4 regions of the Thalassotalea sediminis genome follow, and region 4 is predicted to be linked to each of the others. Evidence: predicted binding sites of a transcription regulator. Region 4 holds the regulator's gene; each other region holds the start of a gene.

Region 1 (2,213 bases), 1.8 Mb from region 4:
GTGCTAATAAGTGAGAGAAGTGCGTTACTCCAACCTTTTGTAATCTCATTCGTGTGTTAGTAGCTAGATCTGAACTTGATAAAGGCTGTTTTTTTATTTGTTTTAGTAGCCACGCTTTGTCATCAGTAATATGATTTATCTGCTGCTTTGCTAAGATTTTTGCCATGTGCGGTGAGTAACCAGTGGCATAGCAATAATTAAAGGGGAGTCGATTTAAGTGTTGAGATAGCGTTTGCCAGTAACAGTCTAAGTTTTGATGTAAGGTCAACATATTATTGACTCGAAGGAGCAAGCCTTTTGGTGGGCATAATGCAATATCTGCTGTCACTGAATACAGCCATTTTGCGATACGTGTTAAGGTTCGCTTCTCTAACGTTTGATCGTAGGATTTAACGTGTAATCGACTACACAGTGAAGATGCGGTGCCTAAACCCATACCCACTTGTAGCCCCTCTGTACGAGCTGATGAATTTAGCTGAACAATTTCATTTTTATTCTCATCGATAATACTTAATGGCAAAGCTGGTTTTTCTTTGTGTAAGTACATTGCATCTAACTGTAGTGTAGGAAAATAAAGATAAAGCCATAAAGTCATATTAACTCACCTTTACCTTGGGAAATGGTACTAAATTATTTGGTAATGGCTGTAGCGTTAGCATTGGCCAGTACTTTTCCATGTTGATAATAAACTTATCCGAAGGCCAGCCACCTTTACGCTTGTTTATACAAGCTATTAAACCTTGAGGGTGAGGTTTTAAAGATAGACTTAACTCTACGGGTAATGACAAAGATTCTTGTTTGTTGGTACGCAAAATAAACTGATGACTATTGCCAGCTTCGCTAGCAATTTGTAAGCGTTTTATTTGGTGCATTGCTAATGATTTATCGAACCACATCACTACACTATGACAAACGCCACTACGAAGGCATTGCTCTGCAGTCCACAAAGCGTCTTGGTGTTTATCTGGATATACGAGTAAAAAGTTCTGGAGATCAAAACCTTGAGTTACCAACATTTGCGGACTAATTAACCCACGAGGGGCAATAAACACGACTAATCGTTGTTCTTCAATTGCATATTTAAGTGTTGGTAATAGTAATCGCAGTTCGCCAATGCCTTCCATGCTCCTTATTTCAGTAACACCTTGTAAGAAACCACCATCAAGGTGTTGATCCAATTCTTCAAAGCCTGTTGATTGTTTTTTTTGTGCTGGCGTTTTGATTGAACCTTGCCAAACCAAATGCTGATGTTGGAGTAATTCAATTAATTCATTCATAATAATACCTGTATTTATATACAGTATAAATGAAAGGTGGCGATTTTCTAGCACAAATTTGATAAATTTTAAGACAATTCGTTTTTCTTTATGAAAGTAATTGAATTTATTATTAAAAAATTACTTAGTATTTTTATCCTTACTTGCTTTTGGAGGCGTAATGTGTGGTCGATTAAATATTACAGATGATCAGTTTGTTTTGGCGTTGATAAAACAATTAGGTGTTGATTTAAATTTATCTCCTGTGCAACCCAAGCGCTTTGTACGCGCGGCGAGCCCTGTGCAAGTTATTGTTCAACAACAGGCACAACGTTATATGAAACAAGCGCTATGGTGGCTGTTACTAGAACCATCAAACAATGGCTTTAAACCTTCTAGATATACTAGCTTTAATACACGTTATGATAAGTTGAATGTACCTAGAACAGCCGGTTATCAACCATTTAGACAGTCTCGTTGTATTATTGTTGCTAAAGGCTTCGGTGAAACAGAATTTATACAACAAGGAAGTAGAAAAGTACCTCAACATTATTATGATATGACCGCGGTTAATGGTGCTATCGCATTTGGTGGTTTGTATAAAGAGTATGTGTGTAAAGAAACAGGGGAAGTGACTATTGGCTGCAGTATTATTACATTACCCGCTCACGAAAAACTTAAACGGATTCATACAAAAGCAAGCCCACTGATGTTACCGCAAGATACAATAACACTTGATGCATGGTTAGATCCTAACTATCAAGACGTACAAGCGTTTACACACTTACTTAAACCCGCGATTAGACAAGATTTATCTGCAGTAAAAATTGATAAACCCAGTACCTTTAAAGCGGTGGCAGATCCTATTTTTATTGAAGCCGATGCATACTAGCTTTTATGTTTATGTGTAATATTCGTAAAATATAATTGCTTGTTGGCTTTGTTTTCATGTTGCTT
Region 2 (2,213 bases), 630 kb from region 4:
TATTCCATCACTTAATTACATTGCCTACTTACCACACTGCGGCATTATCAACAGATAATTTAGCCAAGGAGTATTTTGGTGAACAAGGTATGTTGGGTTATGTATTAAATGTTCAGCGTCAAGAAATTCGCCAAGATATTGCGTGCGTAAAACATCAAAACATGGCTGGCTCTGATATGGGCGATGATCATAAAGAATACTTTGCTGGTGAAGCGGCACTAAAAGCTGGCGGTAAAGATAATACAATGAATCAGTTTGCCAATATTGCTTAATAGTAATTGTTAAGTAAACGATACGACAAATAAGTAAAAACGCCCGTTATTAGACGGGCGTTTTTGTCGTTAATGATCATTCTTCAAAAGTAACCCCCATTTTATTGACAGCCGCGATATCGACAATCGAAGTATTATTGTCTAAGTGCGTTTCTAATCTATTTGCAATTTTATAAGCGCCATGTTTACGCGCAAATTCGGTTACATTGCTACCATTACACACGAGTCCATTTGCGATAGTTTTTTGTTGTAAACGATAAAACTTTAGTGTTTTATGAAATTTAAATAAATTACCTTTCATTGTTGATTTACACACCGCAATTAAAGATTGTTCGACGTATTTATCGAGTGGTGTCGCTTTGGCATTCGCACTTAAAAGTAAAACAAAAGTTGTTGCAGTAATAGTGGTGATCATTGGTAATAATTTCATGACTTTCTCCATTAGGTCTAACGTAGATTCTAAATACTGGGTTACTGTTACTTAATAATGACTGCTTATAACGAAAAAAGATCGTTATAAAACGCCTCCTATGTAACGACTTATGAAGAAAGGTATAGCGGTAAAAAGTTTTTACTATCATGTTTTAAAAGAAGTTTTAACTTTTTCAAGTATTTTAAAATGACAAATTACACATGAACTTTTACATTCAGCCTTCTATTAGAAATATAATTTACATGCAATGTTAGTTATCGCACGATGAATAGCGAGAAAATTTCAGTGCTTTAACATTTTATGATTGCATTTTTTGATAAATAACGTATTGTTACTGTGTAAATATACAGTTTGGCTGTATTTGCCAATTAAGATTGGTATATCAATTAATGTTACCTGTTAGATAAGGGAAGCCAATGGCCGTTGAAAGTAGATTTGTTGTTATAAGACAAGGTGTGGAGGTTGAAACATTCATGGATAAAAAAGCCGCTGATGAATACGACAAAATGTTAGACATGGCGGACAACCTTTCCGAAATGTTAACTAAAGTACCTGTTGAATTAAGTGATGCTGATAAAGAAGAACTGAGTGTTTATTTAGCTAAACATAGAGAAGAGGTTCTTATTGCGTTGCAAGCCAAGAAACCGAAAGTAGCTAAAAAACCCGTTACCAAAAAAGAAAAAATGCCGGCAACTAAAGAAGATGAAAGCCAAGTGCAAGATTCAAGTAACGCTGCTTAACAGCTGTTAAGCACATAAACGCTGTGTTAAACCATTTAAATAAAAAACAAGGTAACTTTCAGTTATTACGATGTAATAAGCGAAAGCGTATTGCATTACAGGTAAAAGATAACCAAGTTATCGTAAAAGCGCCTTATGCTGTGCCAATAGCATATATTGAAAACCTTGTTTGGCAAAAACGTAATTGGATTGAAAAGGTACTTATTGAACAGCAGCAAGCCCAACACCTTCAAAATAAGCTGCATGATAATGGCCAGCTTTGGTTGTTTGGTGAACTAATACCGATTAGCGTGCAAGTTGGTGAAAAAGCTAATGTTAACTATGAACAACGCCGTCTTGTGATTACATTGTGTTTACCTAAAAATAATATATCGCCCGTTGATAATCTTACACGTATTAAAAAAGCAATAGAACAATGGCTTAAGCAGCAGGCAGAACTGATATTAAGCGAAAAAATAGCGGTATACAGTCAACAAATGAGCATGTATCCAAGTAGTCTCGCTATTAGGCAGTATAAAGCGCGATGGGGGAGTTGTGATAATACCGGGCAAATAAAGCTTAACTACCTACTCATGATGCTGCCTCATTGGGTTATCGATTATGTCGTTGTGCACGAACTTTGTCATCTCAAACATTTAAATCATAGTAGAGAGTTCTGGCAGTTAGTCGGTGAATATCAGCCCGACTATATGCTTGCAAAAAAATGGTTGCGTGACCATCAGCACTCTTTAGTTTGGCCCAAAATTTCTCATACCTAAGCTTTCAATG
Region 3 (2,213 bases), 1.9 Mb from region 4:
TCCCACCCCAAGCAACTCGGAAGCAACCGCATCTAATGAAAAACTCGCAAAAGAGTATGTCGCTGTTCTAAGTACATCAATACCATCAAGAATAACGCGGCCATGAACATCAATAAACTGTTGCTCACTGGTTCGGTTTTTTCTCCATCGAGGTGAATGTCCATCTCGACCAATAGAAAAATCTATACGATATAAATCAAATCGCTGCTGTAATATTTGAAAATCAAAATTAATGACATTCCAGCCAATAACTATGTCAGGGTCATAATGATTAAACCAGTCTAGTAATGCTACCAGTAGAAGCTTTTCATTTTTACACCAGACAACATGCTGGTATATTTCATGGGCCTCATCATGTTGTAATTTCTTTGAATAACAACCGGTATCATTGCCTATCATAAAAACAGTATTAACAGTATTTTGCTGATCGGTCTTCAAATGCAGTCCAATTGAAAACAAGGCTCCGCTCAACGCACACTCAATATCTAACGATACAATGGAGAAATTGATAGGGAAACGTAACCTACCCTCAACAAGACTTCGGCTTCTAATTGCTACATAACTAGCAGGGACAGATAACTCATTGGGTGAGACGTGCCGGCAGACAAACTCTACATTAGCAGTTATAAAACGTTCCATAAGATATCGTTCATCAGGTCTAATATCATCTTCGTAACGTTTAATATGATGTTGTGATAATAATTCTCTTGCGCGATAAAAATGTTGCATCGAATCAAAATAAAAACCAGTAACCTGCTTTTGTAAAAACGTTTTTAACGCTAACGCTACGGTTTTACTCACGTTAACATTGCCAGTTTTTAGAATGGATAGCGCCTTATTAACCTGATCATTTTCGATAAAAAATAAAGCTTGCTCACCATAAACATTAACAAGGCATATCTTATCAACGGTTTTAACCCAATAAGACAGTACAATGCCATTTCGACTATCATAGGCATGCCTTGTTAAAATAAAGCCTTTAATCGTGTTGCTTAACTGCAGCAAATAAATTCCTTAAAACGTTATCAATCAGTTAATCGAACTGTTATTATATACAGCATTGTAAATTAAAACGACGTTAGAATAAACTGTCACAGGGAGTTAAAGCTTTCTATGCTTTCCGACAAAATAAAACAAGCAATTAGAACGGCTTATAAAGCCTTTGGTGAAAATTTAGAGAACTTTAATCCGAGAAAACAGCAAACTTTTTTAATTGCCGAAATCGCAAAAACCCTTGCGGGTGAATACAGCAAACACCGTAAACTTATTGCGATTGAAGCTGGAACAGGCACAGGTAAATCACTTGCATATTCGTTAGGTGCTATTCCTCTTGCTATCGCACGAGATAAAAAAGTTTGTATTTCAACTGCAACGGTAGCGTTACAAGAACAGTTAGTAGAAAAGGATCTCCCATTCTTAAAGTCACATAGTGGTATTGATTTTTCGTTCACCCTCGTAAAAGGACGCCAGCGATATGTTTGCCGTCAAAAGTTAGCCGCTGCGGTTAGCGCTCAAGACACACCTCAAGCAGGCTTTACCTTTGCTGAAAAGCCCTCTGAATTTGATTTAAAACTGCTCAAACATTTACATGAGGCATTAAAAGAAAACCGGTGGCAAGGAGATAGGGACTCGTGGACAGATCCTATCCCACAACATATTTGGCAGTTAATACAATCAGACAAATATAGTTGTTTACGCAATGTCGCTGAACACACGCATTGCCCATTCCATAAGGCGCGGGAAACAATGGACAACAGTAACGTATTGGTAATAAACCATAGTTTGCTGTTAGCCGACTTAGAAATGGGTGGGGGTAAAATATTACCAGAGCCAGAAGATACTTATTACATTATTGATGAAGCACATCATTTACCTAAAATCACGCGTGATCATTCAAGTGCTGCAATTGGTTTAAAGGGCGCAACAGAATGGCTAGAAAAATTAAAAGACTTATCTGCAAAAATGGCAAAATTAATCAAGTCACAAAGTGCCATATCTCCCTCATTAAAATTGGCCGATGACTGCACTGATTTATTAACCGACTTACAAAAAGTACTTACGTTTGTTGAAGCCAACAAGAGTCACTACTTTACCTCACAAAAACACACTAAATTTTCGTCAGCAAAAGACGCTACTATTTACCGCTTTGAGCACGGTGTACTGCCTAAGGCAATTAAACAACCTGCAGAAGATTTGGAAGAGCTAAGTAAAAA
Region 4 (2,213 bases):
TAAGCCGGTTAAAGAAGACGCACTAGTGTATTCAATTGCTGTTGTTTTCAGAGAAACAACTTCATCTCTATCTGTAAATATACGAGAGGTCCATAAGTATTTCTGTTCATTTTGGTCATTAAACCATATTGGGCTTACACCAATAATTATGCCGTTAAAGTTATTACTATTAAGCATTCTCTCAATGCGTTTTCTAGGCACATAGATCAGTTCGAAAACATAGTGTTTACTGTGTTTATTTAAGTATCGAATAAAGTCGTAATAAAGGCCACTCTCTTTCTCCTGACTAATAATGAGCGGCGGTTTCTTATGATAGGTAAATGCTGAAATAAGCTGCTTTTCAGTGCAATAGGCAGAAGAGGCGAAACATAACAGCAATGTGATAGCTAAATACTTCATAGGGAATCTTAAACAGTTCTTTACTTTCAACTATAGTGGTAATGAAAGGAATGTACACTTAACTTACCAATGAATATTTCATATTTGTTAGCTTATTATACAAAATAAACCGCAACGTTTATCATCTTAATGGTATTTGAATAGGCATACGAATACACCTTGCTTATCACCTTCGCAAATCTTTAATCCTCTGCCTGATAAAGTTGAATAGAACATTGAGAAGAGTTCATTTGTAATACATGCTAAGAAAGTAGCAGTGATGTAGTTGCGTTTATTTACAGGCTGTATATACTAACAGTGAAGCTGTCCATATATACAGGGAAAAATTGTGAGTGAGTTTAAACCATTAACAACTAGACAAGAACAGATCTTTGATCTGATCAAAGAAAAAATATCTGAAACAGGGATGCCGCCAACAAGAGCAGAAATTGCAGAGTTTTTTGGTTTTAAATCAGCCAATGCAGCAGAAGAGCATTTAAAAGCGCTTGCTAAGAAAGGTTATATTGAAATGCTGCCGGGCACTTCGCGTGGTATTCGATTAGCTAGTAACTTTATTGTGGAAGAAGGCTTACCCTTGATAGGTAGAGTTGCTGCCGGTGAACCTATTTTAGCGCAAGAGCATGTGGAAGAAAGATATCAAATTGATGGAAATTTATTTCACCCAGCTGCAGATTACCTGTTACGCGTAAATGGTGAAAGTATGAAAGATATCGGTATTTATGATGGTGATTTACTTGCGGTTCATCAAACGACGGACGTGCAAAATGGCCAAGTTGTTGTCGCACGCGTAGAAGATGATGTTACCGTAAAACGCTTAAAACGTGAGGGCAATATTGTTTACTTGCACGCTGAGAACGTAGATTTTTCACCCATAAAAGTTGATTTAGCTAACCAACATTTTAATATTGAAGGGTTGGCTGTAGGGGTAATTAGAGCAGCTGATTGGATGTAATTATTTCAGCAATATTGAGCAGGTATCGTTAACGCTTAAAATGAAATAATACCTGCTTTTCTTTTATTTGATTAAAAAAACACCTTTGAACGCCATATCCCTATCTTTACTTTCCCTAACTCTTGTTAAAAGCTAATAGAAAGAAAAATTTTTGTTTAAAAAACAAACACCCTGTTAACGATGCATTTCAAACTTTTTTAGAGTAAATGCTTAAAATTTATACTGTGCATCTAAGCCTTTCATGGTGCGACTTTCAGTACATTAGAGTTTATACTCGATTGTATTTATTGGTATTTTTACCCATTCCTTTTTCAAATTAAAAATTGACCCAGATCAAATATTAAGTAATTCTAGAACAGAAAGTGAACAACTCTAATAATAAGGCGAGCTTTCACCTGTTTAAAAAATCGCCAGTAAAATAACAATAAAATCACATCAAAAACACGCGCATTGGGATCAAGTAATATTTAAATGCGATGTTTTTGACTTAGAAAGGGTATAAGGAGATGTCGAGTGAAAAGACGTAACCTAGGTTGGCTGTTGTCTGGGGTGCTATTTCCCGGTATGGCTTGGGCTGATTCAAAGTTAAATATGACCCGAGGGGTCACCGAGATAAGCAACGAAGTCTATGGACTACATATGTTTGCTTTATACATTTGTACTGCAATAGGTATTGTGGTTTTTGGTGCGATGATCTGGTCAATGATTTTTCATCGTAAATCAAGAGGAGTAAAACCTGCAACCTTTCATGAAAGCACAAAAGTTGAAATACTGTGGACAGTTATACCTATTATTATTTTGATTGCTATGGCCTGGCCGGCAACGAATACGCTGATAGCCATGGAAAATAACGATGATTCTG

The links. The regulator LexA, encoded in region 4, represses DNA repair genes until DNA is damaged. The targets are predictions, from matches to a motif close to TACTGTATNNNNATACAGTA.
Region 1: the regulator LexA is predicted to act here: its motif matches at 1,284-1,303, upstream of imuA (translesion DNA synthesis-associated protein ImuA).
Region 2: the regulator LexA is predicted to act here: its motif matches at 1,038-1,057, upstream of QUE09_RS03545 (YebG family protein).
Region 3: the regulator LexA is predicted to act here: its motif matches at 1,041-1,060, upstream of QUE09_RS09460 (DNA polymerase II).

Annotation. Positions count from the first base shown of each region.
Region 1 is NZ_AP027361.1:2,242,225-2,244,437, reverse strand. Features, by position in the region: gene QUE09_RS10320 (Y-family DNA polymerase) at 1-595, opposite strand, end outside; gene imuA (translesion DNA synthesis-associated protein ImuA) at 597-1,277, opposite strand; gene QUE09_RS10310 (SOS response-associated peptidase family protein) at 1,378-2,148, shown strand.
Region 2 is NZ_AP027361.1:783,235-785,447, forward strand. Features, by position in the region: gene QUE09_RS03535 (isocitrate lyase) at 1-272, shown strand, start outside; gene QUE09_RS03540 (DUF3718 domain-containing protein) at 349-702, opposite strand; gene QUE09_RS03545 (YebG family protein) at 1,122-1,445, shown strand; gene QUE09_RS03550 (M48 family metallopeptidase) at 1,469-2,203, shown strand.
Region 3 is NZ_AP027361.1:2,057,214-2,059,426, forward strand. Features, by position in the region: gene QUE09_RS09460 (DNA polymerase II) at 1-1,005, opposite strand, end outside; gene dinG (ATP-dependent DNA helicase DinG) at 1,114-2,213, shown strand, end outside.
Region 4 is NZ_AP027361.1:152,194-154,406, forward strand. Features, by position in the region: gene QUE09_RS00675 (substrate-binding periplasmic protein) at 1-399, opposite strand, end outside; gene lexA (transcriptional repressor LexA) at 728-1,351, shown strand; gene coxB (cytochrome c oxidase subunit II) at 1,916-2,213, shown strand, end outside.